4 regions of the Rhizobium sp. 01N447_2 genome follow, and region 4 is predicted to be linked to each of the others. Evidence: riboswitches for the same ligand, from Rfam matches in the RefSeq annotation. Region 4 holds a riboswitch; each other region holds the start of a gene.

What was found. Region 4 has a riboswitch for cobalamin ahead of cobU (bifunctional adenosylcobinamide kinase/adenosylcobinamide-phosphate guanylyltransferase). Riboswitches for the same ligand answer to the same signal wherever they lie in the genome.
Region 1: another riboswitch for cobalamin. It lies ahead of fdhA (formaldehyde dehydrogenase, glutathione-independent); the one in region 4 lies ahead of cobU (bifunctional adenosylcobinamide kinase/adenosylcobinamide-phosphate guanylyltransferase).
Region 2: another riboswitch for cobalamin. It lies ahead of nrdH (glutaredoxin-like protein NrdH); the one in region 4 lies ahead of cobU (bifunctional adenosylcobinamide kinase/adenosylcobinamide-phosphate guanylyltransferase).
Region 3: another riboswitch for cobalamin. It lies ahead of bluB (5,6-dimethylbenzimidazole synthase); the one in region 4 lies ahead of cobU (bifunctional adenosylcobinamide kinase/adenosylcobinamide-phosphate guanylyltransferase).

What each region holds. Positions count from the first base shown of each region.
Region 1 is NZ_JBFTQY010000017.1:94,063-102,355, forward strand. Features, by position in the region: gene AC1ECN_RS14040 (putative bifunctional diguanylate cyclase/phosphodiesterase) at 1-57, opposite strand, end outside; gene AC1ECN_RS14045 (transporter substrate-binding domain-containing protein) at 163-969, shown strand; gene fdhA (formaldehyde dehydrogenase, glutathione-independent) at 1,043-2,233, opposite strand; cobalamin riboswitch at 2,453-2,653, opposite strand; gene AC1ECN_RS14055 (DMT family transporter) at 2,794-3,717, opposite strand; gene AC1ECN_RS14060 (LysR substrate-binding domain-containing protein) at 3,830-4,705, shown strand; gene AC1ECN_RS14065 (GlxA family transcriptional regulator) at 4,680-5,780, opposite strand; gene bcoG (3-dehydrocarnitine:acetyl-CoA trimethylamine transferase BcoG) at 5,779-6,681, shown strand; gene AC1ECN_RS14075 (carnitine 3-dehydrogenase) at 6,689-8,179, shown strand; gene AC1ECN_RS14080 (acyl-CoA dehydrogenase family protein) at 8,190-8,293, shown strand, end outside.
Region 2 is NZ_JBFTQY010000069.1:3,314-11,606, reverse strand. Features, by position in the region: gene metE (5-methyltetrahydropteroyltriglutamate--homocysteine S-methyltransferase) at 1-2,177, shown strand, start outside; cobalamin riboswitch at 2,350-2,575, shown strand; gene nrdH (glutaredoxin-like protein NrdH) at 2,857-3,078, shown strand; gene nrdI (class Ib ribonucleoside-diphosphate reductase assembly flavoprotein NrdI) at 3,088-3,492, shown strand; gene nrdE (class 1b ribonucleoside-diphosphate reductase subunit alpha) at 3,471-5,675, shown strand; gene nrdF (class 1b ribonucleoside-diphosphate reductase subunit beta) at 5,873-6,847, shown strand; gene AC1ECN_RS30890 (adenylate/guanylate cyclase domain-containing protein) at 6,951-8,174, shown strand; gene queE (7-carboxy-7-deazaguanine synthase QueE) at 8,179-8,293, opposite strand, start outside.
Region 3 is NZ_JBFTQY010000022.1:10,178-18,470, reverse strand. Features, by position in the region: gene AC1ECN_RS17425 (hypothetical protein) at 1-577, opposite strand, end outside; gene AC1ECN_RS17420 (HAMP domain-containing methyl-accepting chemotaxis protein) at 638-2,512, opposite strand; gene AC1ECN_RS17415 (DHA2 family efflux MFS transporter permease subunit) at 2,794-4,197, opposite strand; cobalamin riboswitch at 4,375-4,562, shown strand; gene bluB (5,6-dimethylbenzimidazole synthase) at 4,605-5,294, shown strand; gene AC1ECN_RS17405 (DUF2865 domain-containing protein) at 5,370-6,458, opposite strand; gene AC1ECN_RS17400 (ribonuclease H family protein) at 6,838-7,371, shown strand; gene AC1ECN_RS17395 (NADP-dependent malic enzyme) at 7,543-8,293, opposite strand, start outside.
Region 4 is NZ_JBFTQY010000018.1:652-6,399, forward strand. Features, by position in the region: partial or broken gene AC1ECN_RS14735 (cobaltochelatase subunit CobN) at 1-2,071, opposite strand, end outside; gene cobW (cobalamin biosynthesis protein CobW) at 2,076-3,125, opposite strand; gene cobU (bifunctional adenosylcobinamide kinase/adenosylcobinamide-phosphate guanylyltransferase) at 3,130-3,654, opposite strand; cobalamin riboswitch at 4,092-4,488, opposite strand; gene AC1ECN_RS14750 (chloride channel protein) at 4,742-5,748, shown strand, end outside.

The sequences.
Region 1 (8,293 bases), on a different contig from region 4:
AAACGTGCTGGAGCTGGAAGGAAGAACGATCTGCAAGCCTAGACCCCTGAACACCACGACACGGGCGCATTGGTCGACGCTAACAAAGAAGCGTTCACGTAGAATTAAAAGCTGCGGCGCACTATGGGGCGAGATCGAATACGCCCCAAGGAGCTCCCGACGATGTTGCGCAGATCCCTTCACACTATAGTGCGCGGAGCCCTGATGACGGGCGCGGTGGGAATCCTTCTCGCCGCTGCCTTGCCGCTCCAGCTGGCTGCGCAAGATCGCATGCCGATGAGAATTGCCGTCGAAGGTGCATTTCCGCCCTTCAACTATCTCGATGCAAATAACAATCTTCAGGGCTTCGACATCGATATTGCCAATGCGCTGTGCGAGGTTGGCAAGTTCGAATGCCAATTTATCATCGAGAAGTGGGACGACATCATCCCCGATCTCGTTGCCGACAAATACGACGCGATCATCTCATCCATGTCGATGAGCCTTGAGCGGCGTCAAAAGGTTGCTTTTACCGAAAAATATTACAACAGCCCGTCGGTGTTCATCGCCCGGAAGGATTCGTCGATCAGTGACGTCAGCCCAGCCGCCCTCAGCGACAAAATTCTTGGGGTGACGTCGTCGACAGCGCAGGAATCCTATGCCAACCATCTTTATCCGGACATGAAGAAGACGGTTTTTCGCTCTTCGCCGGAATTATACAAGGGGCTGGCGGATGGGAGTGTCGACATTATCCTCGAGGATAAACTCGCCATCTACGACTGGATTGCCAACACCAAGGCCGGAAGCTGCTGCGAGTTCAAGGGGCCGGATCTGGTCGACATCACATATTTTGGCGAAGGCGCCGGGATCGCGCTGCGCCTGGATGACAAGGAGCGTCTGACGCGCCTGAACGAAGCGCTGAAGAGCATCAAGGCGGACGGGACCTATGACATGATCAACGCCAAATATTTCCCGTTCAGCATCCAGTAATTCACCGGCCGATTTTCGAGAATGCGGGACGGTCGGGCTGTTGCCCGACCATCCCTGTCTTCGGTCGTGAGCGCTACGCGGCTTTCGCGACCTCTCCGTGCGGATCGAGGATATATTTTGTCGCTGCTCCATGGTCGAAGCTCTCATATCCAGCGGCGGCATCGTCGAGCGGGATGACCTTGGCGTTGACGATATCGGCAATCGGCAGCCGGTCGTGGAGGATCGCCTGCATGAGCTGGCGATTATATTTGATCACCGGTGTCTGGCCGGTGTGGAAGGACTGCGCCTTGGCCCATCCGAGGCCGAAGCGGAGCGACAGATTGCCGTGCTTGGCAGCGTTGTCGACGGCGCCCGGATCCTCGGTAACGTAGAGGCCGGGAATGCCGATCGAACCCGCGGCACGGGTAATCTCCATCATCTGATTGAGCACGATCGCCGGCTGTTCCCCGCCGGAATGGCCGCGTGCCTCGAAGCCGACCGCATCGATGGCGCTGTCCACCTCGTTGATGCCGACGACCTGCGCAATCATGTCGCCGAGACGGTCGCTCTTCGACAGGTCGATCGGCTCGAAACCGACCTTCGCCGCATGCGCCAGACGGTCCTTGTTGAAATCACCGATCATCACGACAGCGGCGCCGAGAATGCGAGCCGAAGCCGCAGCCGCAAGGCCGACGGGGCCGGCGCCTGCCACGTAGACGGTCGAGCCGACGCCAACGCCTGCCCGCACCGCGCCATGAAAGCCCGTGGGCAGAATGTCGGAGAGCATGGTGAGATCCCGGATCTTCGCCATTGCCTTGTCCCGATCGGGGATCTTCARCAGGTTGAAATCTGCGTAGGGAATGGTGACATAGCGCGCCTGTCCGCCGATCCAGCCACCCATGTCGACATAACCGTAAGCGCCACCGGCGCGGGCCGGGTTTACCGTCAGGCAGACACCGGTATCTTGAGACTTGCAGCAGCGGCAGCGGCCGCAGGCGACATTGAAAGGCACCGAGACGATATCGCCGATTTCGAGCATCTCGACGTCGATGCCTTTCTCGATGATCTCGCCGGTGATTTCATGACCGAGGATGAGGCCCGGCATCGCTGTCGTGCGGCCGCGGACCATGTGCTGATCGGAGCCGCAGATATTGGTCGAGATCACCTTAAGGATCACGCCGTGTTCGATGCGGCGGCCGTCGGGCGCTTCCAGCTTCGGGTCGTCGATGTCGCGAACTTCGACCTTGCCCGGCCGGAGATAGACGACGCCTCTATTTTTGCTCATGGATTCCTCCCACTTGTTTGAAAGCCTCGATCTGCAACCGATGCAGTCGATGGCGACTTCCCTCCGGCCTGCCTCCTCTGCAGCCCGGTGTCCACAACACGAGGATACCGCCGCACCGGGCGATATTCGAATTTTCAAAACGGACAGATTGGATGCAGAAGTGAAGTGAACGCCACGGTTTTTGCCTGTCGTTCCGCTCGTGACCGTCTGCCGCAATCCGTCGATCTGCTGCGTAAGAGCTGGTTTCCGGCTCCAGAATCTCCTTCCGATCCATCTCGATATCTTTCCGGATGTCTATCCGGCGATTTCCTTGAGGATTTCAGTTCTTCTACCGCTGCGGGGCAGCGCCGGCGTCGGGCCGGCTTCCCAATGGTCCATTTCGCCAGTTTGCGAGATAGCGCCTTGAACACTACAAACAAACCATGCCTGACGGAAAACAGCGATCAAGAAAACGACATGGGTGCAACTCAAAGACGACAGTCGCAAAGTCGCAATAGCGCTGCGTAGCGGAAATAATTGATCCCGCGAATACGGCGGTTTTCCGGTTCGTCCCGGAAGATTTAATCGCCGCCTAAAGACTTTAGCCGCGAGGGGCGCCGGCTGCGGTTGAAGTCGACGGCCGTGTGCCAGAGCACGGCGCCGAGGATGATCGCGCCGCCGAAAAAGGTGGCGACGGGCGGCTGTTCGGAAAACAGCAGCCACACCCAGAAGGGCGTGAGCACAATTTCCATCGTGCCGATCAGCGCCGCCTCGGCCGGCGGCATCCGCTTGGCCCCGGCAAGGAAGAGCACCAGCGCGAGAGAGAAATTGGTCGCACCGAAGGCGGCGAGAACGACCCAGTTGTGCAGGTCGAGCGAGCCGACTGAACCGAACGGGGCAAAGATGGCCAGCGTCAGGAAAGCGCTGACGACGGTCGGAGGCAGGCTCGGCACGCCGGGATTGATGCGCGGAATGATGATGACGAGCGCGAAGGACGCCGTCATGCCGAGCGCCAGCAGATCTCCCACACCAGTGCCGCCGCCGATCGACGAGGCGACGATGACCGCGACGCCGAAGAGCGAGATGCCGCCGGCAATCAACGTCCGCCTSGAGACCCTCTCCTTGAGGATGACCCAGCCGAGCATGGCCGCGATGAAGGGCGCGGTCGCATAGATCATCGTCACATTGGCGACGGTGGTCATGTAAAGCGCCCCGATGAAGCATACCTGACTGAAGGTCTGGCATGCGATCATGGCAAGACCTGTGGGATGGAAGACGGATCGCCATTGCCGCCGTGAGATGCCCCCTTCGAGGAAAAGGCAGGGGATCAGCAGGAACAGGCCACCGAACAATGATCGCCAGGCGATCGCCGTCCATACGTCGGTCGTCAGGAGTCGCGAATAGACGCCGCTCGCGCTCCAGGCAAGTGTCGCGGCAATGATGAGAAGCACACCCTTCTCGTGCTCGCTGCCTGCGAGGCGTCTGGCCGGATTTTCAATTGTCACGCAGATATTCTCAAAGAAGGAAGTCGAACGCGGCTTATTTGTGCGTCAAGAATTGACATCAGGCAAACGAATAGTAGAGATAGCTGTCATCGAGTTTTTTAATGGCTTCCCCATGCACGAGCCGATTGAGAGCGACCTGCTCAGAACCTTCCTGGTCGTTGCCGAGACTTCCAATTTCTCCGCGGCCGCCCAGCGCATCGGGCGGACGCAATCGGCCGTCAGCAGCCAGATCAAGAGGCTCGAGGAGACGATCGGCGAGACTCTCTTCGAGCGGGGCGCCCGCGGCGTGCTGCTCACGCGCCCGGGCATACAGCTCGTGCCCTACGCCCGCCGGATCATCGATCTCTTAAGCGAGGCCGCCGCGACGATCCGCAGCAAGCCGCTGGATGGGCCTGTGCGCATCGGAATTCCCGAGGAATACAGCCAGACGGTGTTGCCGGCGGCGCTCGCGGCTTTCGCCGTTCGCCACCCGGCCGTCGAGGTTACCGTGTCCTGCGACTATACAGTCCGCAACCTCGCCGCCCTCGAGCGGGACGAACTCGATCTGGCCGTCGTTTTCGACTGGAGCGATGAGACCAAAGGCGAGGTCATCTGCATCGATCCGACAGTCTGGGTCACATCCATGGTCCATCGGTTGCACGACATCGATCCCCTGCCCATTGCGACCTATCGCAACTCCACCTGGTCACGTGATTATGCGCTCCGGTCGCTGGAGCAGATCGGCCGCAACTACCGGATCGCATTCATTGCCGATACGGGCTCTGGGCTGAAGAACGCCGTGATCGCAGGCCTTGCCGTCACAACGCTGTGCCGCAGCAACATTCCGCCCGGCTGCCGGGAGCTGACTGCCGAAGACGGTTTTCCGCCGGTCGATTCCTCCAAGGTCGTGCTCCGTCGGAGCACTTACCGTTCCAGCGAGGCTGTGCGCGAACTTGCCGATATGGTGCGGGAAGCGTTCCAGCCTATGCCGGCGCTTCCGATGGTGTGATGCGGCGGCGCAAACGCCGCCGGGTCTCCGACGGGCTCTCGGAAAAACTCGCCCGGTAGCTTCTCGCAAAGGCAGAGGCTGAGTTGAAGCCGGTCGCTGCCGCGATGTCGGCGAAGGAGGCTGTCGTCTCGATCACCTTGCGGCGCGCCGCGTTCAGGCGCAGCGCGAGATAATGCACATGCGGCGGCGCGCCGATGCTCTGCTGGAAGAGATCCTGCAGATGCCGGGCGCTGACGCCTACCCTGCGGGCCAGCCGCGCGAGGACTAGAGGCTGCTCGACATGCTCCTCCATCAGCCGCACCGCCTGCGTCACGCGGGGATCATGCAGGCGCAACCCCGCCGAGGCTGCGGAAAGCTGCTCGTCCGCATGGAAGGAGGGCTGCTCGTAACGGAACAGCCGGCTGACTTCGAGCGCCAGCGAATAACCCTGCCTTCGTCTTATCACCTCAAGCATCAGGTCCACGGTCGGAAGCGAACCGGAGGTCGTCAGCCGCTTGGCATCGATGACGAAACGATCCTTGACGGCCCGCACCTCGGGATAGGCGAGCGCAAAATCCTCGTAATCCTCCCAGTGAACGGTCGCCGGCAACCCGTCGAGCAGGCTTGCCTCGGCCAGCAGCCATGTGCCGGATTCGATGCCCGCAATCATCGTGCGGTAGCGAGCGGCCTGCGAGAGCTGCATCTTCAGCGCCGGTGTCGCGCTGCGGCGCCAGTTGTAACTCGCAAGCACGAAGAGCGGCGCTTCGTCCCTGGTCGCCTGGAAAACCCCGTTAGCGGGTATCGCGATATCGCTGGTGGTCGGAACCGGCGCTCCGTCCGGCGTGAGCAGCCGCCAGCGATAAAGCTCGCTGCCGGAGATGCGGTTGGCGCCGCGCAGCGGCTCGATGACCGACGCGATCAGGATCAGGTTCGCATCCGGCAGGATAAGAAGATCGATATCGAGCCGCTCCGTCGATCGTTCCAGCAAGGCCACCTCCTCGGATTTCCGATAATGTATCAATTGCCTCCAAAAATGCAAAGCATCGCCGCCGATCCTGTCGCGTAATGCAGACAAGACGAGGGAGAACAAAAACATGCCTCTTGCCATGAACCGCGATGTTTTCATCACCTGTGCCGTCACCGGCGCCGGCGACACGGTGTCCAGATCCAGCCACGTGCCGATCACTCCCAAGCAGATCGCCGAGTCCGCCATCGATGCGGCAAAGGCCGGTGCCGCGGTCGTTCACTGCCATGTTCGCGATCCGGAAACGGGTTCCGCCAGCCGCCGTAACGATCTCTACAGGGAAGTCACCGACCGCATCCGCTCGGCCGATGTCGACGTCGTCCTCAATCTCACCGCCGGCATGGGCGGGGATCTGATCTTCGGGGATGTCGAAAGCCCCCTTCCCCTTAACCCCAAGGGCACGGATATGGCCGGCGCCACCGAGCGCGTCAGCCATGTCGCCGAATGCCTGCCCGAAATCTGCACGCTCGACTGCGGCACGATGAATTTCAACCTCGGCGACTATGTCATGACCAACACGCCGGCCATGCTGCGGGCGATGGCGAAGAAGATGACGGACCTCGGCGTGCGGCCGGAGATCGAGGCCTTCGACACCGGCCATCTCTGGTTTGCCAAGCAGCTTGCCGAGGAAGGCCTGATCGAAGATCCGGTGCTGATCCAGCTCTGTATGGGCATTCCATGGGGTGCGCCCGACGATCTCAATACCTTCATGGCAATGGTCAACAACGTGCCTCAGAGCTGGACTTTTTCGGCCTTTTCGATCGGCCGCAATGCCATGGCCTATCCAGCGGCAGCCGTTCTGGCGGGCAGCAACGTGCGCGTCGGCCTGGAGGACAACCTCTTCGTCGGCAAGGGCCAGCTCGCCACCAATGCTGAGCTCGTCGAAAAGGCCGTGCAGGTGGTCGAGGGCATGGGTGCGCGGATCATCGGTCCGGAAGACGTTCGCAAGAAACTCAAACTGACGAAGCGCTGAGGGCTGCATGACAGGGATCAACAAGGCGGCATGCATCGGCGGCGGCGTCATCGGCGGCGGATGGATCGCGCGTTTCCTGCTGGCCGGGATCGACGTCGATGTGTTCGACCCGCATCCGGAGGCGAGCCGCATCGTCGGCGAAGTCATCGCCAATGCCGAAAAAGCCTATGCCATGCTGACCGGCGCACCCCTGCCGCCGCGCGGCAGGCTCACCTTCTGCGAGACGCTGGAAGAGGCTGTCGCCGGCGCCGACTGGATTCAGGAAAGCGTGCCGGAAAGGCTCGACCTCAAGCGTGGCGTGCTGAACGAGATCGACGCCGTGGCACGGCCGGACGCCCTGATCGGCTCTTCGACGTCAGGTCTGCTGCCGACCGATCTGCAGCGCGACATGAAGCATCCCGCGCGCCTCTTCGTCGCCCATCCCTATAATCCCGTCTATCTGCTGCCGCTCGTCGAAATCGTCGGCGGCGAGAAGACCTCGGCTGCGACCATCAAGGCAGCGATGGAACGCTTGCCGCCGATCGGCATGAAGGGCGTCCACATCGCCAAGGAGATCGAGGCTTTCGTCGGCGACCGGCTGCTCGAAGCGCTCTGGCGCGAGGCCCTGTGGCTGATCCACGACGATATCTGCACCGTCGAGACGCTTGATGACGTCATCCGCTACTCTTTCGGCCTGCGATGGGCGCAGATGGGCCTGTTCCAGACCTACCGCATCGCCGGCGGCGAGGCCGGCATGCGCCACTTCCTCGCCCAGTTCGGCCCCTGCCTTGCCTGGCCCTGGACCAAGCTCACCGATGTCGTCGATCTCGACGATGCGCTGATCGAAAAGATCGGCCAGCAATCCGACGAACAGGCGGCCGACCTGTCGATCCGCGAACTCGAACGCATCCGCGATGAAAACCTCGTCGGCATCCTGCAGGCCCTCAAGGGCGGCGATGGCGGCAAGGGCTGGGGCGCCGGCAAGCTGCTGAAGGACTTCGAGCAATCGCTCTGGGCACAAGGCGGCGGGACGACGACGTCTTTCGACCCGTCGAAGCCGCTGAGGCTCGTCGAGACGAAAGTCAGCCCTGCCTGGGTCGACTATAACGGCCATATGACCGAACACCGCTACCTGCAGGTTTTCGGCGATACCTCGGACGCGCTGCTGCGCCTCGTCGGCGTCGACGTCGCCTATGTCGAGGCGGGACACAGCTACTACACGGTGGAAACCCACATCCGCCATCTCGGCGAGGCGAAGCTCGGGCAGGCGATTCATTCGACCTGCCGGATCCTCTCCGTCGACGACAAGCGGCTGCACGTCTTCCACACGCTTCACGATACGGCGACGGGCGAGGCCATTGCCACCGCAGAGCACATGTTGCTGCATGTCGACAGCAAGGCCGGTAAGGCCACTCCCGCGCCGGCCGTCATTCTCGACAAGGTCAAGGCGATCGCCGAAGCGCATGCGAATTTGGTCGCGCCTGAAGGCGTCGGCCGTTACGTCGGCCAGAAACGGTAGGAGGATCGGCATGAATTTCGGACTGAGCGAAGAACAGGAAATGATCGTCGAGACGGTCCGCGCCTTCGTCGAAACCGAAATCTATCCGCACGAAAACGAGGTCGAGCGCAGCGG
Region 2 (8,293 bases), on a different contig from region 4:
AGGGGATCGCCGTCATTCCCTCCAACGACTTCTCGCTTTATGACCATGTTCTCGATCTCGCTGTGATGGTCGGCGCGATTCCGGCCGCCTATGGCTGGAAAGGCGACCCGGTCGATCTCGACATCTATTTCGCGATGGCGCGCGGCTCGACTGGCGAGGGCCATCACGGCGATTGCGGCCATGTCAGCCACGGCCACGGGGTGCCGGCACTGGAGATGACGAAATGGTTCGACACCAACTACCACTACATGGTTCCGGAACTCAGGCCTGACCAGGCCTTCACGCTGACGGCGAACAAGCCGCTGGAGGCTTTCCTGGAGGCGAAGGCACTCGGCATTCACACGCGGCCGCTTATTCTCGGGCCGGTCACCTTCCTGAAACTCGCCAAATCCACCGAGGCCGGCTTTGACACGGTCGAGCTGCTCGACCGGCTGCTGCCGGTCTATGCCAGGATATTTGCCGAGTTGAGAGCGGCGGGTGCCGACTGGGTACAGGTCGACGAGCCATGCCTCGTCCTCGATCTTTCCGACAGGGAGCGCGCCGCGCTCAGCCAGACCTATCGGGCACTCGGCGAAGTAGTGCCGGATCTCAAGATCATGCTCGCCGGTTATTTCGGCGATATGGGCGACAATCTTCCGGCGGCACTTGAGTTGCCGGTCGCAGGCCTTCACGTCGATCTGGTGCGCGGGCCGCAGCAGGTCGAGTTTCTCCTGGAAAGGGCGCCTGATAGTCTCGTGCTGTCGCTCGGCGTCATCGACGGACGCAACATCTGGCGGGCCGATCTCAACGCCATCCTGAACAGGATCGTGCCACTGGTTTCCAGATTAGGTGAGCATCGACTTCAAATCGCGCCGTCCTGCTCCCTCCTTCACGTGCCGATCGACCTCGAGCTGGAAGCAGGGCTCGACGGCGAGTTGAAAACATGGCTCGCCTTTGCGACGCAGAAGCTGGACGAGCTTGCCGTGCTCGGCAGCGGTGCCTTGGACCGGAGCGGCGTTATCGGTGCCCTTGAAGCTTCTTTGCGCGCCGTCGCTGCCCGCGCCTCTTCCTCGAGGGTTCATGATGCCAGAGTTGCGGCGCGAGTGGCAGGCATCGACGGGAGGATGAAACGCCGGGGTCGCGCATTCCTCGCGCGCAAAGCGCTTCAGGACGACCGATTGCGACTGCCGCTCTTCCCGACGACGACGATCGGCTCATTTCCGCAAACATCGGAAGTGCGCAAGTCGCGCGCCGCCTATGCAAAGGGTGCGATGAGCGGCGCCGACTACGAGGCCTTCCTCAGAAAGGAGACTGAGTCGGCGATCCGTTGGCAGGAGGAGATCGGCCTCGATGTGCTCGTTCACGGCGAGTTCGAGCGTAACGACATGGTGCAGTATTTCGGCGAGCAGCTTTCCGGATTTGCTTTCACGCAGCATGCCTGGGTGCAGAGCTACGGTTCACGCTATGTCCGCCCGCCGATCATCTTCGGCGATGTCTCACGCCCGAAGCCGATGACGGTCGAATGGTGGCGTTATGCGCAGTCGCTGACGGAAAAGCCGGTGAAGGGCATGCTGACGGGACCAGTGACGATCCTCAACTGGTCCTTCGTCCGTGACGATCTTGCGCGCGCCGATGTCAGCCGGCAGATAGCGCTGGCGATTCGCGACGAGGTGACCGATCTCGAAAAGGCAGGCGCGGCAATGATCCAGATCGATGAGGCGGCACTTCGCGAAGGCCTGCCGCTGCGAAAGGCCGATTGGAAGACCTATCTGGACTGGGCGGTGGAAAGCTTTCACCTGTGCTCGACCGGCGTTGCCGATGAGACGCAGATCCACACGCATATGTGCTATTCGGAGTTCAACCAAATCATCGGCGCCATCGCCGCGATGGATGCCGACGTCATCTCCATTGAGACCTCACGTTCGAAGATGGAGCTGCTGGAAGCCTTCCGAAGCTACAAATATCCGAACGAGATCGGTCCCGGCGTTTACGACATCCATTCGCCGCGCGTTCCGGAGGTCGGTGAGATGACTGAGCTCATGCAGCTTGCCCGCGGGCGGCTTTCGGATGGGCGGTTGTGGGTCAATCCGGATTGCGGCCTGAAGACCCGCAAATGGGAAGAGGTGCGTCCGGCACTCGTCAACATGGTCGCCGCCGCGCGGGCGTTGCGAGCCGTGGGGTCGGGGAAGGGCGCTTAAATCTCCGCAACATCTCGAGGAGCCGGCTTTTGCCGGCTCCTTTTATGAACGGGCTCTCCACAGCGCTTTTCCGTTAAAGCTTCGTTATCCACATCATACACAGTCACGGCGATTCGCTGCCGCCGTTGCTGCGCTGCCACAACAACTTGTTGACGTCATCAGCGATTCGCGTACCATATCTAGTGTTCGAGGTTCCGTCGATTCGTGAGGATCGGCGGCTAAGACGGGAATACGGTGCGTTTCGCCATCATGGCGCGGCAATGCCGGAGCTGCCCCCGCAACTGTAAGCGGCGAGCAACTGTCCGATTTCAGGTCACTGGAGCATGATGCTCCGGGAAGGCTGGGGCAGGGTGCTTTGACCCGTGAGCCAGGAGACCTGCCTCGAACGAAACGTCCACGGGCGGGGTGTCCGGAAGGTCGCGTTGCATGGCTGCGGGGAATCTCCGCATCGCGTTTCGCAGGCCCGAGCCTCCGCCCCCGAAACCTTCGCATTGAGCCACTTCGGGGTGAAGTCATGTCAGTATCTCAGTTCAGGCCGTCACCCGCTAGAGGTAGAGGGCGGATCACGCCCAGCGGCTGAACGAGCCGCATCGCTGCAAAATACAGAGTGTTTTCGACGGATATCGCGAGATTTCCGATCGATGTCCTGCGTCCCAATCGCGTCGTCACGAGGAATATCATGACCATCACAGTCTACAGCAAGCCTGCCTGCGTCCAATGCACTGCCACCTACCGCGCCCTCGACCGGTTGGGCGTCGATTATGACATCGTCGATATTTCGCAGAATGCCGAAGCGCTCGATCGGGTCCGCAGCCTCGGCTACATGCAGGCGCCCGTCGTCATCGCCGGCGAGCAGCATTGGGCCGGCTTCCGTCCCGACATGATCAGCGCACTTTCCTGAGGAAAGGCGATGGCTCTGATCGTCTATTATTCCAGCCGGTCCGAGAACACCCATCGGTTCGTCGCCAAGCTCGGACTGCGCGCGGCGCGCATTCCGCCAAATGGCGCAGACGCGTTCCATATCAGCGAACCCTTCGTGCTGATCGTGCCGACCTATAGCGGCGACGGCGGCAAGGGCGCCGTTCCCAAGCAGGTGATCCGTTTCCTCAACGATACGGAAAACCGAGGACACATCCGCGGCGTGATTGCCGCGGGCAACAGCAATTTCGGCGAAACATACGGGCTCGCCGGCGACGTGATCTCAAAGAAGTGCCAGGTGCCTTACCTCTACAGGTTCGAACTGCTGGGCACAGAAGCGGATGTCGCCAACGTCAAACACGGAATGGAACGGTTTTGGACACGGGAACAACTCTGACGCGGGATGCGGGCGCAAAACCGCATAACACTTTTGCTCATCCCGCCGGCGAACGCCCTTTGAAAGCGGCGGAAACGCTCGACTACCACGCGCTGAATGCGATGCTGAACCTCTATGACGATCAGGGGCGGATCCAGCTCGACAAGGATCGAATGGCGGCCAAGCAGTATTTCCTGCAGCATGTGAACCAGAACACGGTGTTCTTTCACAATCTCCGGGAAAAGCTCGATTACCTCGTGACCGAGGGCTATTACGAGCAGGAGGTTCTCGACCAGTATTCCTTCAATTTCGTGCGGGATCTGTTCGACCAGGCCTATGCCAAGAAGTTCCGTTTCCCGACCTTCCTCGGCGCCTTCAAATATTACACCAGCTATACGCTGAAGACCTTCGACGGAAAGCGCTATCTCGAGCGCTATGAGGACCGCATCTGCATGGTGGCCCTGGCCTTGGCGCGCGGCGACGAGAGCCTTGCCCGCGACATGGTCGACGAGATCATTTCCGGCCGCTTCCAGCCGGCGACGCCGACCTTCCTCAATGCCGGTAAGAAGCAGCGCGGCGAACTGGTTTCCTGCTTTCTGCTGCGCGTCGAGGACAATATGGAATCGATCGGCCGGTCGATCAATTCGGCGCTGCAATTGTCGAAGCGCGGCGGCGGCGTGGCGCTGTCGCTGACGAATATCCGCGAGGCAGGCGCGCCGATCAAGCATATCGAGAACCAGTCCTCGGGCATCATCCCTGTCATGAAGCTGCTCGAAGACAGTTTTTCCTATGCCAACCAGCTCGGCGCACGGCAGGGCGCGGGGGCCGTCTATCTCAATGCCCATCACCCCGACATCATGCGCTTTCTCGACACCAAGCGCGAAAATGCCGACGAGAAGATCCGCATCAAGACGCTGTCGCTCGGCGTCGTCGTGCCCGATATCACCTTCGAACTCGCGAGGAACAACGAGGACATGTACCTGTTCTCGCCCTATGACGTGGAGCGCGTCTATGGCGTGCCCTTCACCGAGATTTCCGTGACGGAAAAGTACCGCGAGATGGCTGACGACGCCCGCATCTCCAAGAAGAAGATCAAGGCACGCGAATTCTTCCAGGTGCTTGCCGAAATCCAGTTCGAGAGCGGCTATCCCTACATCATGTTCGAGGACACGGTGAACCGGGCAAACCCGATCGCCGGACGTATTTCGATGAGCAATCTATGCTCGGAAATCCTGCAGGTGAGTGAGGCGAGCGAATATAACGACGACCTCTCCTACAAACATCTCGGCAAGGACATCTCCTGTAATCTCGGCTCGCTGAACATCGCGGCAGCGATGGATTCGGTCGATTTCGGCAAGACGATCGAGACCTCGATCCGGGCGTTGAGTGCTGTTTCCGACATGAGCCACATCTCCTCAGTCCCTTCGATCGAGAAGGGCAATGACGAGAGCCATGCGATCGGCCTCGGCCAGATGAATCTGCACGGCTACCTCGCCCGCGAACGCATCTTCTATGGCTCCGAGGAAGGCGTCGATTTCACCAACATCTATTTCTACACGGTGACCTACCACGCGATCCGCGCCTCGAATCTTTTGGCGGTCGAACGCGGCGCGAGCTTCAAGGGCTTTGAGAACTCGAAATATGCCTCCGGCGACTATTTCGACAAATATACCGACCGGCTCTGGGAGCCGGCGACGGAGAGGGTCAAGGCGCTGTTCGAGACGTCAGGCATTCACATTCCGACGCAGGAAGATTGGGTGGCGTTGAAGAAGGCGGTGATGGCCTCCGGCCTCTATAACCAGAACCTGCAAGCAGTGCCGCCGACAGGGTCGATCTCTTATATCAATCACTCGACCTCCTCGATCCATCCGATCGTCTCGAAGATCGAGATCCGCAAGGAAGGCAAGATCGGCCGCGTCTATTATCCGGCGCCGTTCATGACCAACGACAATCTCGACTATTATCAGGATGCCTACGAGATCGGACCGGAGAAGATCATCGACACCTATGCGGCGGCGACCCAGCATGTCGACCAGGGCCTGTCACTGACCTTGTTCTTCCGCGACACGGCAACGACGCGCGACATCAACAAGGCGCAGATCCATGCCTGGAAGAAGGGCATCAAGACGATCTACTACATCCGCCTTCGCCAGATGGCGCTGTCCGGCACCGAGGTGCAGGGCTGCGTGTCTTGTACGCTGTAATTTGATATTTCGCTCCGGAGCATTTGCCCCTCACCCTAACCCTCTCCCCGTTTTGACGGGGAGAGGGGACTTGCCACACGAACCGGCAATAAAGACAGAAAAGGGTGCGGCATATCCCCTTCGCCCCGCTGGCGGGGAGAAGGTGCCGGCAGGCGGATGAGGGGCAAATCCGGACACATTTCTCAAGAGGGAACACAATGAACATGCAATTGAAGCCGGTCAGCCGCGTGCGCGCCATCAACTGGAACCGCATCGAGGACGACAAGGATCTCGAAGTCTGGAACCGGCTCACCGGCAATTTCTGGCTGCCGGAAAAAGTGCCGCTTTCCAACGACATTCCCTCCTGGGCAACGCTGACGCCGGCCGAGCAGCAGCTGACTATCCGCGTTTTCACTGGATTGACGCTGCTCGACACGATCCAGAACGGCGTCGGTTCCATCCGGCTGATGGAGGATGCGGTAACGCCGCATGAGGAGGCGGTGCTTTCCAACGTCTCCTTCATGGAGGCGGTGCATGCGCGCTCCTATTCGTCGATCTTCTCGACGCTGTGCTCGACGCCCGATGTCGACGATGCCTATCGCTGGTCGGAGGAGAACGAATTCCTGCAGCGGAAATCGGCGCTGATCATGGAGCAGTATCGCTCCGGCGATCCGTTGAAGAAGAAGGTTGCGAGCGTTTTTCTCGAAAGCTTCCTGTTCTATTCCGGCTTCTACCTGCCGATGTACTGGTCGAGCCGGGCCAAGCTGACCAACACGGCCGACATGATCCGGCTGATCATCCGCGACGAGGCGGTGCACGGCTATTATATCGGCTACAAGTTCCAGCGCGAGCTGGAGCGGCTCAGCGAGGAACGGAAGCAGGAGATCAAGGATTTCGCCTTCGAACTGCTGCTCGAACTCTACGACAACGAGGCGAAATATACCGAAGCGCTCTATGACGGCGTCGGGCTGACCGAGGACGTCAAGAAATTCCTGCATTACAATGCCAATAAGGCGCTGATGAACCTTGGCTACGAGGCGCTGTTCCCGGCTGAGGCCTGCAAGGTCAATCCGGCGATCCTGTCGGCGCTTTCGCCGAATGCCGACGAGAACCACGACTTCTTCTCCGGCTCCGGTTCCTCCTATGTCATCGGCAAGGCGGTGGCGACCGAGGACGAGGACTGGGATTTCTGAGGCTTGATCGCCGTCTGCCTCTTATCATTTGCTCTCTCATCGCCCACATTCAGCGGAAATAAATTCGGTCCTCGCCAATGATGTGGCGTAGCGGGAGTTTTTGATGCAATCCATTTCGAACAAGGCCGGGACTGTCGTCGAGGCGGGCGAAGGCGTCTGGCCGATCCGCAGAAGACGGATTCTCGACTGGCTGGTGAACGAGACGCGCGGTGAGCGGTTCATCGACAATATCCTGGTGGAAATGTGCGAGAAGCTGCTGGCGGCAGGGGTGCCGGTGGCGCGGGCGACATTGCATTTCAGGACGAACCATCCGCAATGGATAGGCGCCCGCATCCTCTGGAAGGAAGGCCTGGCAGAGGCGAAGATCAACACATTTGCCTATGGTGTCGAAAACACGCCGGAGTTCCTGAAGAGTCCCGTCAACGCGATCCATCAGGGTTCGGAGGAGGTGCGTAGACATCTGGAAGGCACAGCCGACAGCGACGAGGATTCATTCTATCAGGAACTGCGCGATGACGGCCTCACGGAGTATATCGCCTGGCCGCTCGAGCATACTTTCGGCAAACGGCATGTCGCGACATTTTCGACCAGCCGGCCGGGCGGTTTTACCAGCGAGCATGTCAATTTCCTGCGCGATCTGCTGCCGGCCCTGACCCTCGTCAGCGAAATCCGGCTGAAGAACATCATGGCGCGTACGCTGCTGCAGACCTATGTCGGACCGCATGCGAGCGAACAGATTCTGTCGGGCGTCACGACGCGCGGCAGCGGCGCGACTGTCGGTGCGGCAATCATGATCTGCGACCTGCGCGACTTTACGGCGATCTCCGATCTCTGGCCGCGTGACGATGTCATCCATCTGCTCAACGATTATTTCGACGCCATGTCGGATCCGATCGAACGGTATGGCGGAGAAATCCTGAAGTTCATGGGCGACGGATTGCTGGCGATCTTCCCGTTAGCCAAGGAAACCGCCTGCCTCGATCTGCTGCAGGCGATCCGCGAAGGGCAGGCGTTGATGGCGCAATTGAACCAGCAGTATGCGGGCAACGGACGCGAACCGCTGCGCTACGGCGTCGGGGTGCATGTCGGCGACGTCATGTACGGCAATATCGGCTCGCGCCGGCGGCTGGATTTCACCGTCATCGGTCCGGCGGTCAATGTTGCCTCGCGGCTGGAAACCCTGACCAAGGAGGTCAAGCGTCCGGTGCTCTTGTCGCGGGCCTTCGTCGAAATGGCGGGCTGCGCGAAAGACATGGACAGCCTCGGCACCTTCCCACTGCGCGGGCTCGGCGAGCCGGTCGATGTTTTCGCCTTTCCGGAGCGCTAGACACTTATACTCCCCGCTTGTTTCCCCAAAGCAGCACATGCAGTTGAGGTAGCACACGGGCTGCAAACCATTGGTCGGCTGTTACTTTTGCGACAAGCCAGTGCATCCGATCCATCACG
Region 3 (8,293 bases), on a different contig from region 4:
GGGCGTCGACGTTCACGCCGACGGTGATGGCGCCGATCGGCGTTCCCGCGTCGTCTGATATCGTGACGCTTGCCTGCGACTGCAGCGTCTGGGTCGATTCATCCTTTTCGATCTCATCGACGAAGACGGCGTCCTTGCCGGCGCCGAAGGACTTCTGGAACTTGGCCTCGTCGCCCTGCCAGTAATCCGATGTGGTGTCGCTTTGACCGACATTCAGGCCTTTTGCATCCATGACGAAGATTTCCGTGATCTTGCCGCCGGAAGCCTCCTTCTTTCCCTGAAGGAATTTCGACAGTGCGCTGTTGAGCACGTCGTCGATCATCGAGTGGTCGGAGCCATCGACTTCGGCACGCCATTTCTTGTCGAGGGCGTCGACATCAGCCGCACTGAGATTGGCGTTGGCAGCGTTCTGCGCCTTGATAGCCTCGATGATGGCGGGGTCGTTAAGCCAGGGCTTTACATCGCTTGTCACGTAGTCGGAGATCGGGGCAAGCTTGGCATCCTGCGCCATGGATACGCCCATGGGCATGGCAAATGCGGTGCAGGCCAAAAGAAATGCGGGCACGATTTTCTTCATAAGCGTTTCCTTCCTGATTATAGGTTGCTGAGAACTAAGGCTTATCGGATGCAGACGACGTCAGAACTCCTCCCAGGCACCGGGAGCAGCGGCAACGGCGGCACTTCCTGCATGACGCTGCGCGAAGGCTCTGGGCTCGGGACGAGCTTGGCGGGCGGCTTGAACGGGTTTGGGCTGGCTGGCGGTAGACGCACCGACGACGAACCTGCCGGCCGAGTCCTGCAGAAGGCGTCCTTGCGACAGCAGTTCGTGGCAGGCCGCGTTGGTTTCCTCGACCATTGCCGCGTTCTGCTGTGTCGTCTGATCCATCTGGTTGATCGCGCTGTTGATTTCCTGCAGGCCCGTCGCCTGTTCGCGATAGGATTGGACGATGGAAGCGATGCTATCGCTGATGCGGTTGATCTGCTCCTCGATCTTCAGCAGGGCGTCACCGGTTTCGTTCACCAGCCCGACGCCCGCGGCAACTTCCTGGCCGGATACGTTGATCAGGTTCTTGATTTCCTTTGCGGCATTTGCCGACCGCTGGGCGAGTTCACGCACTTCCTGCGCAACGACCGCAAAACCCTTGCCGGCCTCGCCGGCGCGCGCCGCCTCGACGCCGGCATTCAGCGCCAGCAGGTTCGTCTGGAAGGCAATCTCGTCGATGACGCCGATGATGCGGCCGATCTGGCTCGACGAGGTTTGGATCCGGTCCATCGCCCCGATCGCATCGCGCACCACCGTCGCCGAGACATGGGCGCTCCGCTTCGTCTCCTCGACCAGCTGCCCGGCATTTTCAGCCCGTTGCGACGATGTCCTGACCGTCGTGGTCACCTCATCCAGTGCGGCGGCGGTCTCTTCCAATGCGGCTGCCTGTTGCTCGGTCCGTCTTGCGAGCTGATCCGCGGAGGTCGCCAGCTCGCTCGAGCCGGTTTCGACAGCCACGGAGGCGGTCTTGATCTCTGTCAGAGCGGCTGCGACCGCATCGACCATGTTGTTGAAATCCTGCCGCAACTTATCGAATTCAGGACCGACATCGGCCAGATGTATCGAAAAGTCGCCCGCGGCGAGCTGTTCCAAGGCATTTTCAAGAGCGTGCATCACCAGCCGCTGCGTGTTGCTGGCCTCTTCCGTCAACATTGCGTTGCGCGCCCGCTCGGCGTCGAGCGAAGCACTCTGCTCGGCGGCGGCCTGCTCTCTTTCGACCTTGGCAATCGCCTCGTGGCGGAAAACTTCCAGGGCCCGCGCCAGAAAGCCGATTTCATCGCCGTTTTCCCTGTAGGTGACGGGTGAGACCAGATCGCCTTTCTGCAGCGCGCTGATCCGTTCGCTGATCACCCTGATGGGCCGGCCGACCAGGCTGCGCATGGCGAGAAGGAAGGCAACGACGGCCATGGCGGTGATCGCGGACTGCGTGAGCAGCGAAATGAGAACTTTCTGCCTGACTTCGGAAGCGATTTTTTCGACGGACCAGTTCGTGACGATGTAACCGGTGGCCTTGCCCGACTTATCCAGCGGGAGCGGCGCGATGATCGTCACGACGCCGGCAGATATTCTACCGTCATCGATGGTGGTCTTTTCCGGTTTCGCGCTGAGGCTCTTCGCCAGATCGGCTGGTGCGGGCAACCCACTAACGCCATCGCGCGCCCAGGTATCGACGGCGGCAGGTTCAGCGTTGAATGCGGCAAACTGCACGAGATCGAGCGAGGGGTCGTCGCGATAGAGCGAATAAGCCTCTCGAACGGCGTTCGCCTTCCCCCATTTCACGCCGCCCGCTGCCAGAGATGCAAATTGCTCGGCATCCTTGGACCAGTTCGCCTTGGCGCCATCGATCAAGGCCCGGGTTTCGTACATCCAGGTATAGGTGGCGAAAGCGGAAATGCCGCAGAGGTTCACGGCAACGATAATCGCCGCCAGCTTGGCGGTCAGAGGCATCGTCTTCAAAAATTGGAACATTCCGCGGCGGCCTAGAATTGCGGCTCAGTCGGACATGTTCCCGACTGGCGTATCAATACGGGCATCGACGCTGACGATCACATCACGAGCCCTCATGCCCATGTCCGAATTGCGACCCAAAACGCGCAAACGCAGTGTGTATTTGATGTGTGAATAAATCATAAAGTAGAATGGGGTGCTGGGGTACACGCGGGTCATTTCACCCTGGCGTCTGCCGGCGCCGAGTCTTGCGAACCGGCGGGTGAGGAATGCTTCCATCGCGCCAGGCAGATCTGTCTCGATCAGCTATTTTCCGCCACGGCCTCTTCGGGCTCGGCGTGCCGGCGCTTGCGGCCACGCGCCGTCAGTTCCGCCCCGGCATCGCGCGGCAGGCGCAGGAAGGTGATACAGGCCAGCGCCGAAATCGCCGAGACGCTGAAGAAGGCGACGTGGAAATCCGAGACCAGCAGCCTGCCGTCGTGAAAGCTGCTCGAAATTTCGAGGATGCCGCCGGCGATCGCCACACCCATCGCCATGGAGATACGCTGGGCAACGGCATTGATCGCGGTTGCCTGGCTGCTGTCGGCGTCGTCGACATCGCCGAAGGCCATGGCGTTGACGCCCGAGAAAGCCATGGAGCGGAACAGGCCGCCGATCAGCAGGCAGGCCATGATCAGGAACAGCGGCGTCTCGGCGGTGAAAAGGCCGTTGATGCCGAGGAAGATCGCCGCCAGCAAAGTGGTGATTGATATGACGGTGCGGAAGCCGAACGCCTTGAAGGTGCGCGAGGCGGCGAATTTCGAGCCCATGGAGCCGAGCGCGCTGACGAAGGTGACCGAGCCCGATTGCAGCGGCGTCAGGCCGAAGCCGAGCTGCAGCATCAATGGCATCAGGAAGGGCAGGGCGCCGAGCCCCATGCGGAAATTCGAGGCGCCGAGGATCGCCGCCCGGAACATCGGGTAACGGAACATCTTCGGGTCGAGAAGCGGATTGGGTGCGCGGCGGGCATGCAGGAGATAGAGGAGGCCGGCAAGGATGCCGATTGCAACCGTGGCATAACCGTAGATGACGGGCACGGCCGGCAGGCTGATCACCGACAGGCCGAAGACGAAGCCGGAGAAGCCTATGCCGCAAAGGCAGAAGCCGGGGAAGTCCATCGGCCGCGGACTGCGCGGCTCGACCGCCGGCAGGAAACGGGTGACGAGGATGATGCCGAGCACGCCGATCGGGACGTTGATCCAGAAGATCCAGTGCCAGGTGAGGTAGGTGGTGAGGAAACCGCCGATCGGCGGACCCATGATCGGGCCGATCAGGGCGGGGATGGTGAGCCAGGCCATGGCATCGACGAGTTCGTGGCGCGGTGTTCCCCGGACCAGCAGCAAGCGGCTGACCGGCGTCATCATCGAGCCGCCGGCGCCCTGAATCAGGCGCGAGACGACGAAGGCTGTGATCGAGTTGGAAAAGGCGCAGGCGATCGAGCCGATCATGAAAACGAAGATCGCCATGCGGAAAATGTTGCGCGCGCCGAAACGATCGGACATCCAGCCGCTGATCGGGATGAAGATCGCCAGCGCCACGAGATAACTCGTGACGGCAAGCTTCAGCGCGATCGGCGAGGTACCGATATCGGCGGCGATTGCCGGCAGGCTGGTGGCGATCACGGTGGAATCCATCTGTTCCATGAACAGGGCGACCGCAAGGATCATGGGCGTGAGGCGGGGCACGGGCAACCGAAATGCAAAGAGAAAAAGTGCGGCGCCATGGGCGTCGGTCAGGATCGGTTTGTTTCTAAGGCAGCAATGCGCCTCTGTCCATGAAATCGATGTCGCATGCAGCGTATCGGCGGCGTCATGCGGGCCGCCTTGCCGCAGCCGCGCTTTCCTGAAATAGATGCGCCGTCAGGTGCCCGCCGGTAAGGCGGGAGAATCGGGAATCCGGTGCAAAGCCGGAACGTGCCCAACGCTGTAAGGCCGACGTTTGCCGCTTCATCACGCCACTGGCTTCTTGCCGGGAAGGCTGCGGCAGACGGATGACGCCCAGTCAGAAGACCGGCCTGGCAAGATAGACCGATCCGCGCGGACGGCGGGGCGGTTGCGTTGTTGGGGATTTGACGATGCGACCCTTTGATGAGGATGCCCTTTCGGTGGCGTCCGGTTTTTCTTTGGCCGAACGCGAGGCCGTCTATCATGCGATCATGACGCGGCGGGACGTCCGCAGCCAGTTCCTGCCCGATCCCTTGCCGGACGAACTTGTGCAGCGGCTGCTGACGGCCGCCCACCACGCGCCCTCAGTCGGCTTCATGCAGCCGTGGAATTTCATTCTGGTGAAAAGCGCAACCGTGCAGGCGCGCGTCCGGGATGCTTTTGCGAGGGCCAATGAGGAGGCGGCGCTGATGTTCGAAGGCGAACGGCGGCAGGCCTACCGCTCGCTCAAGCTCGAAGGCATTGTCGAGGCGCCGCTCGGCATATGCGTGACCTGCGATCCCACGCGCAGTGGCAGCGTAGTGTTGGGGCGCACGCACAATCCGAGGATGGATAGCTATTCCACAGTCTGCGCCATCCAGAACCTCTGGCTTGCGGCGCGGGCGGAAGGGGTCGGCATCGGCTGGGTCAGCATCTTTCATGAAGGCGACCTGAAGAGCATTCTCGGCATACCCGAGCATATCGAGGTGGTCGCCTGGCTCTGTGCCGGTTTCGTCGATCGGCTCTATGACGAGCCGGAACTCTCCGTCAAAGGCTGGCGGCAGCGGCTGCCGCTCGATGAACTCGTCTTTCATGATGGATGGGGACGGAGCGAGCCCTAAATCAAGCGCGTCGCATCGAAGATGCATGTCGTAGTCCCAAAACCGCTGCGCAGTTTTGGGTGGCATGATTTGATATCACTGCTGTTGTGGCTGCGGGCCCGGCGTTGCCGGATTGGCGAGGTCGATCGAGCCCTGATCGCCGGCCAGAAACTGCGGGCCGACCTGACGGACGCGGTTCTGCGTGGGATCGTAGGGGCGCTCGGGAACGGATGGTTGCGGCGCGGCGGCATCCTTCGCCGGGGGATTGGTGCGGATGGTGGTGATGGAGCCCTGCTGCGGCGGTTCGCTCACCGCCTGCTTGGAGCGCATCTCCTCATAATAGGCGGTGAGATTGCAGGCGCAGGAGGATTTTTCCCCGGGCGTGCGGTTCTTGTAGGCAAAGGCATTTTTCATGGCGCTGTAGGGCGTGCCCGTTGCGACCGAGATCATGTTCGAGGCTTCGGTGCTCGTCACGTCACGATAGAATAGTTCGGTCTCGATGCCCGGGCACATCTTGGCGCAGGTCTGGGCGTCGCGGCCGAAATCGACCGACGTGGCGTTCGAGCTGATCGGGAAGAAGCCGCCGTCGCAGCTGCGCACGCACATGGTGCTGACCGGAGATAGCATCTCGGCCCGCGGCACGCCGTAACGCGGATCGACCTCGTCACCGCCGCCGAGCGGAATGAAGGTATCGGTGCGCATCGCCTGTTCCTCGACGCTCGGAGCCGGTTCGTTGGCGCTGCGATCGCTCGGGGCATAGAAGTTTTCGCTGTTGCAGCCATTGCGGTCGAGAGCGGCAATCAGTTCGCGCCGCGCGCCGTCATCGGCGCCGTTCTGGCCGGCCAGCTCGTCGCGGCGGTCCTGGAGATAGCGGATGTTGTCGATCATGCGGGCTTCGGACTGCGAGAGCTCGGCGCAATAATCGGCATTCTCGCCGCCGATGACGACCATGCTGCCCGAGGTGCAGCCGTTGCCGCGCAGCTCGTTGCGGACCTTGCGCAGCTCGAGGTTCTGCTCGGCCATGGCGCTGGCATATTGGCGCACTTCCGGGCCGTTGTTATTGCCGATCGACCGCGGCAGGTCGGCCAAGCGACCGCGCAGATCCTCACAGATAGTAGTTGTCTGCGCCGCGGCGGGCGCTGCGAAGGCAAGGAGGAGGGCAAGAGACAGGTTTCGGCGTTTCACGGCGTCGTCCCGGAATGAGCAAAGAATCGATCGGTCGATTGCGGCCTCGATAGCCGCGCGTTGTCTCTTAGCGTGTTTCTCTTAATAAGCTTGGAGATATTCCTAGCGCATTTTCGCGATTTTATCCAGCAAATGCGGGTGGTCCCTCTGTCGGGGAATCTGCTGTGCCGCCAAAAGCGGGACCTCCTTCTTTCAATTTTCCGGCGCTTGATTCTTCTTCTCGTTCGCCAGCATATCGGCAAGCTGTTGCGCGACATCAGGATCCGGCACGACTGGCCAATGCCGCGCTTGCGGCGCCGGTTGGGTTTACAGGCGACCGCGTGCACGGTATCGGCCAGCCACTTCGGCGGGCGCGGCCAAGGCGAGAAGGACGGCGAAAATGACAGACATTTCCAACGAGCTCCGCTCCCCTGCAGCGACAGTCGGGATACCCGAAGCCCAACACGGCCTCCACGTCTTCGTGGACGGTTGCTATGAACCCGGTTCCGGGCACGGGGGCTGGGCATTCGTCGCTTATCGTGATGCCGCGGAAATTGCCTCTGGCTTCGGTGGCGTCGAAGACTCCGCCAATAATTCGATGGAATTGACCGCCGTCCTCAAGGCGGCAATCTGGATCAACAGCGATACAAGCGGCGAGCCCGCGACCATCTGGTCCGATTCCGTCTATGCCGTCAAAGGCTGCAACAGCCGGCGGCATATATGGAGGAACAACGGCTGGAGGAAAGGCAACCCCAATGGGAATGCCCGAAACCGAACGATCGGCAATGTGGAACTCTGGAAAGCAGTCGATCTTCGACTATCCCAGAACGCTCTGGTGACCATTGCCTGGTGCAAGGGCCATGCCGGCATTGCCGGTAACGAACGCGCGGATGCGCTTGCGGATAGAGGACGCCTGTCGTTGCGGGGTGCCTGATATGGCATCAGGACATATGTCGGAGCGGCTTCGATGGCCGCTCGTACTAAAGATTTTATCCTAGGCCCCGCAGCGTGATATCTGCTTGATATCAACCGGCTGCAGATGCTCGGGACAAGCCCGAGCATGACGAAAGAGGAGTTGGCCGACTTGTCAGCAGTCTAAGCCGGCTCAGGCCGGTTGCGATGCCTCGACGACGGCGAGTGCCGCCATATTGACGACGCCGCGGGAGGTGACCGAGGGGGCGAGAATGTGGGCGGGCAAGGCGGTGCCGAGCAAGATCGGGCCAACATGCAGGCCGTCCGTCATCGACTTTACCACGCCAAGCGTGATGTTGGCGGCATCGAGGTTCGGGAAGACCAGGAGGTTCGCCTCGTCGTGCAGGGTCGTGTCCGGCATGACGCGCTTGCGCAGTGCCTCGGTGATGGCGCTTTCGCCGTGCATCTCACCGTCGACCTCAAGGTCGGGCGCGGCTTCGCGTACGAGCTGCAAGGCGTTGCGCATCTTCGTGGCGCTTTCGGATTCACGCGAGCCGAAATTGGAATGCGAGACCAGAGCGGCGCGCGGCGTGAGGCCGAAACGGCGGATTTCCTCGGCCGCCAGCACCGTCGCCTCGGCGACCTCCTCGGCGGTCGGATTGAAGGTGACATAGGTGTCGGTGAAGAAGGTAGCGCCGCGCTGCGAGATCATCAGGCTGAGGGCCGAGAAATCGCGGACATCCTTGCGCTTGCCGATGATCAGGCGGACGTCGCGCAGATGCTTCTCGTAACGGCCTTCGAGGCCGCAGATCAGCGCATCGGCCTCGCCGCGCCTCAGCGCCAGCGCGCCGATGACGGTGGTGTTGGTGCGCACGATCGTGCGGGCGGCTTCCGGGATGACGCCGCGGCGGCCGACGAGGGAGAAATAGAGATCGACATATTCG
Region 4 (5,748 bases):
GCGCCTCCAGATCCTTGAGTGGCCCGTAGCTCTCGGCCCGCGTCAGCGGCGGCGTCAGGTGATCGATGATGACGGCTGCACTGCGGCGCTTGGCCTGCGTGCCCTCGCCCGGATCGTTGACGATGAAGGGATAGAGATGCGGCAGCGGCCCGAGGATCGCCTCGGGATAGCAGCTTTCCGACAGCGCCAGCGCCTTGCCCGGCAGCCATTCGAGATTGCCGTGCTTGCCCATATGGATGACGGCATGGGCGCCGAATTCGCGGCGCAGGAAAGCGTAGAAGGCGAGATAACCGTGCGGCGGCACGAGATCCGGCGAATGATAACTCTCTTTCGGATCGATATTGTAACCGCGTGCTGGCTGGATGCCGACGAGCATTTCGCCGAAGCGCGCAAAAGACAGGGCGAAGACGCCTTCGCGAAAATACGGATCATCTTCGGGATCGCCCCAGCGGGCCCTCACCTCATCCTGAATCTTATTGGGAAGAGATTCCAGGAAGCTGTTGTACAGACTCAGGGAAAGCGTCTCGCGTATGATCTTTCCGTCGGAACCGGAATTGGTCGGCCCTTCCATCAGATGCCGGATCAGCGCATCGCCGTCGGCGGGAATCTCGGCGACCGGATACCCCGCCGATCGCATAGCCTTCAGCACCTCGATGGTGCCGGCCGGCGTATCCAAGCCGACGCCGTTGCCGAGCCGACCGTCCCGGTTCGGATAATTTGCCATGACGAGCGCGATGCGTCGGTCGCCGGCGGAAGTCTTCCGCAGCCGCGCCCAATTGGCGGCCAGCTCCGCCGTATAGCGCACCCGGCCGGCATCGGCCTGGCTGGCGACGATATTCGTCTCGACCAGCGCATCGTAGCGCGCCGCCGTCTTGAAGGAGACCGCCCGCGCCAGCACCCGGCCATCGACTTCAGGCAGTGCCACGTTCATGCCGAGATCGCGTGCAGACAAGCCTTGCGAGGAAGCTGCCCATACCTCCCTCGACGAGGCCGACAGGATCGCCTGCAGCACGATCGCCTCATTCGCCTCCAGCACCGTCGGCTGCCGGTCCGCACCCGGTGCCGAGACCGCAAAGCCCGTCGTGTTGATGACAACGTCGGGTTTCAACGCCGAAAATACGCTTTCGAGAATGCCGGTGGAGACAGGATCCTTGAGACTATAGGCAAAGACCGGCAGCGGGCGGAGGCCGAGTAACGTCAGCGCCTCGATGAGAGCTTCGATCGGCCCGGTCTCGCCGCTTTGGACGAGGGCGCGGTAGAAGGAAATGGCGACTGTCGGCTTCTCGGCTTGCTCCCTCTTCTCCCCAGCGGGGGTCCGAAGGACGGGTTGAGACCCGTGGCTCAACCCTGGTCGGTGGCCCGAAGGGTCGGATGAGGGGGTGACTCGACAAACTCTGGCGTCCCAATCCTGCTGCTCGCTCCCTCCGTCGCTCGCCCCCCTCATCTGCCCTGCCGGGCATCTTCTCCCCGCTGGGGAGAAGAGGGAATCGGTAACCCGCCGCCACTCCTCGACCCCGATCAGCCCCCGCCCCGGCCACCAAATACCTGCCTTCATCAAAGGCACCGCGGGCGCCGGCTTCTCGGCTCCCGACAGCATCGCCCCGGCATGGTCGAGAAAAGCCTGCGCGTTGGCATCGCCGCCCTCGATCAGATAGGCCCAGAGCGCGTTGAGATCGTCGAGATCAACATTGGAGAAAGGCACCAGCCCCGCATCCGGCCTGGCATCGCCCGGCAGCACGGCGATCAGCGCACCGGCGCGGGCAGCCGCCGCATGCAGCGCTTCCAGCGCGTAGTGGAAATAGCTGGCGCCGCCGAGTGCGCGGACGATAATCAGCTTCGCATGCCGCGCCGTGCGCTCGACATAGGTATCGACCGACATCGGATGCTTCAGGCTCATCAAGCTGGCGAGCCGGAGCGAAGGCCCCGCCCCGCGATCGCGATGGGCGGCCGCGATCGCAGCAAGCTCGCTGTCGGCAGCCGACAGGAACAGGATATCGCCCGGCGTCTGCCCGAGGTCGATTGCCTCCTCGCCGTCGCTGATCGTTCCCTGTTGAGCCAGAAGCAGATGCATCGGGTTACGCCAGCGCTTCGATCGCCGCCCTCACCGTGTCCTGATCCATTTCGTGCAGGCCGATGACGACAAGGCGCGTGGCGCGCTTTTCGCTCGCGCCCCACGCACGGTCGAAATAATGGTCGATACGGCTGCCGACGGCCTGGAGCTGCAGGCGCATCGGCTTGCCCGAGACGTCGACGAAACCCTTGAGGCGCAGCACGTCATGGGCAGCAATGATACCCTTCAGCGCTTCGACGAAGCCGGCGGGATCGGCAATGGGTCCGAGATCGACGACGAAGCTGTCGAATTCGTCATGGTCGTGCGGCGCACCGTCTTCATGCTCCAGCTCGTGATGCGACTTGCGATTGGCGACATCGTCCTCCGTGCCGATGCCGAGGCCGAGCAGGATGCCGGCCGACACCTCGCCGTTCCTCGCCTCGATCATCATGGGCTTGCGCACCGTGCGGGAGGCGACCTCGTCTCGCACCCTGATAAGCCCGGCAGCATCGATCAGGTCTGTCTTGTTGAGCACGATGAGGTCGGCGCAGGTCAGCTGATCCTCGAACAGCTCCTCGATCGGGCTTTCGTGATCGAGCGATTCATCTTCGGCGCGGCGCGCATCGACCGCATCATGGTCGTCGGCGAAGCGGCCGGCGGCAACGGCAGCGCTATCGACCACCGTGATGACGCCGTCGACGGTCACCTGGGTGCGAATGTCGGGCCAGTTGAAGGCGGCGACCAGCGGCTGCGGCAAAGCAAGGCCAGAAGTCTCGATGACGATATGGTCGGGCCGCTGCTCGCGCTCGAGCAGCTTCGTCATCGTCGGAATGAAATCATCCGCAACAGTGCAGCAAATGCAGCCGTTGGTGAGTTCGATGATGTCGTCCTCGGTGCAATTCTCCGCACCGCAGCCCTTCAGCACGTCGCCGTCGACGCCGAGATCGCCGAATTCGTTGATGATCAACGCGATCTTCTTGCCGCCGGCATTGGTGAGCAGGTTGCGGATCATCGTCGTCTTGCCGGCGCCGAGGAATCCGGTGATGACGGTTGCGGGAATCTTCTGCTGGTTCATGGACTTAACCCTTCATTTTCAGCGACAGGCCTGCCGCGATGAAATAAACTTCGGCGGCCTTCGCCGCTATCGATTGGTGCAGCCGGCCGGCATGATCGCGAAAATCCCGCGCCATGCGATTGTCGGGCACGATGCCGAGGCCGACCTCGTTGGAAACGAAAACGAGCCGCGCCTTCGCGGCGGGCAGGAAATTGGCAAGAACGGCAAATTCCGCCGCCATGTTCCGCTCCTCCATCATCAGATTGGTGACCCAGAGCGTCAGGCAGTCGATGAGGACGATGCGCTCCTTGCGGTCGATGGCGGTAAGCTTGCCGACGAGGTCGAGCGGCTCTTCATGCGTCGTCCAGGACGGACCGCGATCGGTCTTGTGCTGAGAGATGCGCGCCTGCATCTCCTCATCCCATGCCCGCCCCGTGGCAAGGTAGTGGCGATCAAGCCCAGTCGCCGTTACGAGGTCTTCGGCGAAACGGGATTTGCCGGAGCGTGCGCCGCCGAGGATGAAGACGGTGTTGGAGGCGGCGGCGATCATGTGCAAACGGTCCGCTGATCAGATAGGGCACGCCGTGTGGCCCCCCTCATCCGACCCTTCGGGCCACCTTCTCCCCGCTGGGGAGAAGAGCGAGCAAGCCTTAGTCCAAGGTCGTCTCTCTGACCTCTGCGGGATGAGAAAGACCGAGCCGTTGCGGCATACCGCTTCTCCCCAGCGGGGAGAAGGTGGCGGCAGACGGTTGAGGGGATGAGCGGCAAAGCCGCGAATGTGCTGAGCGCAAGTGAAGCGCAACAACGAAAGACCCACAGTTTTCCGTACCCAAGGACTTGGGCACACTGGATTCCTGTGACAAGCACAGGAATGAGGGAGGAGAGGAAAGCACCTCCCCGTCGCGCCGCACCAGGCCGCGCCGAATTCAATCGTTCAGCCAAGACAACCTCCGTGCTGGCAACGGGCATAGTGCCCAGGTGTGGGCTTCTCGCCCGGCACGCATGGCAGGTCTCCTGGCTCGCAGTTATCGGCCGCGATCGGGGCAGACCGGAAACCGGTCGCCCTGATCGTGCCAGCGGATCATCCTCGCCTTCCCGGCCGCATCAGTGAAAAGGTGGACGATTCGTAGACTTGAGAGGCGTCCGACCCCGGTTGATCACCATGCATATCCAGTGGCTTTTCCGGCATATCGCCTGTCCAGCCCGCCCGCACGATTGCAGGCTCCGAGCCGGAAGGGCTTGATGCCGGATGGAAGACCCTGACCGCTCTACAGTCGCGGGGTCGGCTGTGATGAAGGCGCCCGGCTTGGGTCCGCCCCGTCACATTCCCTTTTCATCCGGAAGGGCGTAACACCGATCCGGAACCATCCGTTATGTCAGGATGGTCAGTCGACCATCCGTTATCGGGATGGTTAGGCAAGCGCAGGGGTGAAGTCAACCGGCCTTGGCGGTCGACCAATTGACGGCCGGCCGGTATGCCTGCTCCAACACGACTTACTCTACCTAAAACATCGTCATTTATCAGAGACTTACGTCACAAATATTTATCCCGCCCGCCGGGTTTTCGCCGCAATTGCGTCGCAAGCGGACTGCGCCTTCGCCCTTGACCGGGCCTCTCCCTGCCTAGTTGTCTTGCCATGCTTATGAAATTGGATCGGCGCCGTTTCCGCGCGCTGCGTGTTTTCTTCGATCCGGGACGCCTGCGGGCGCTGACCCGCCGTAGCGAGGTTGGCCTGTCGCTGGCGGGCGCCGTCGTCGGCATCATCTCGGGTCTCGCCGTCACCGGCATGAGCTACGTCTCCAATGAGCTGCATCAGTTGGTCTTCGGCATTGCCGACAGCGAACGACTGAGCTCGTCCGAGATCGAGAGCAAGATGCTGCTGCTCACCGCCCCCGTCATCGGCGGCGCCCTGCTCGGCCTGCTGCTTTTCGTGCTGGCGAAACGGCGCAAGAAGCCGATGGTCGACCCGATCGAGGCCAATGCGCTGCATGGCGGCCGCCTGTCTCTGACCGACAGCATCATCGTTGCCGTGCAGAACCTGATCTCCAACGGTTTCGGCGCCTCGGTCGGCCTGGAGGCCGGCTATACCCAGCTTGCCGCCGGCCTCGCCTCGAAATTCGGCCTGAAGCTGCAGCTTCGCCGCTCGGACCTGCGCACCCTCGTTGGCTGCGGCGCGGCGGGCGCCATCGCCGCCGCCTTTAACGCGCCGCTGACCGGTGCTTTCTATGCCTTCGAGCTGATCATCGGCACCTATACGATCGTCTCGCTGACGCCTGTCGTCGTCTCCGCCCTTGTCTCCACCCTGATCGCAAGGTTACTCGCCGGCAGCGATTTCACCATCGATATCGGCAGCTTCGGCTCGGTCGTGCCGGCCGACTATATCCCGGCGCTGCTGCTCGGTGCTTTCTGCGCCGGTGTCGGCATCCTGATCATGCAGGGCGTCGCCTTTGTCGAAGAACTGGCGCGCAAGAGTTCGATCGCCCCACCCTTCCGCCCGGCACTCGGTGGCATCATCGTCGGCCTCTTGGCGATGATCTCGCCGCAGGTGCTCTCGGCCGGCCACGGCGCGCTGCATCTCAACCTTTCCCGTGAGGTGGCAATCCCGACGCTGATCGGCCTCTTCCTCTTGAAATCCTTCGCCTC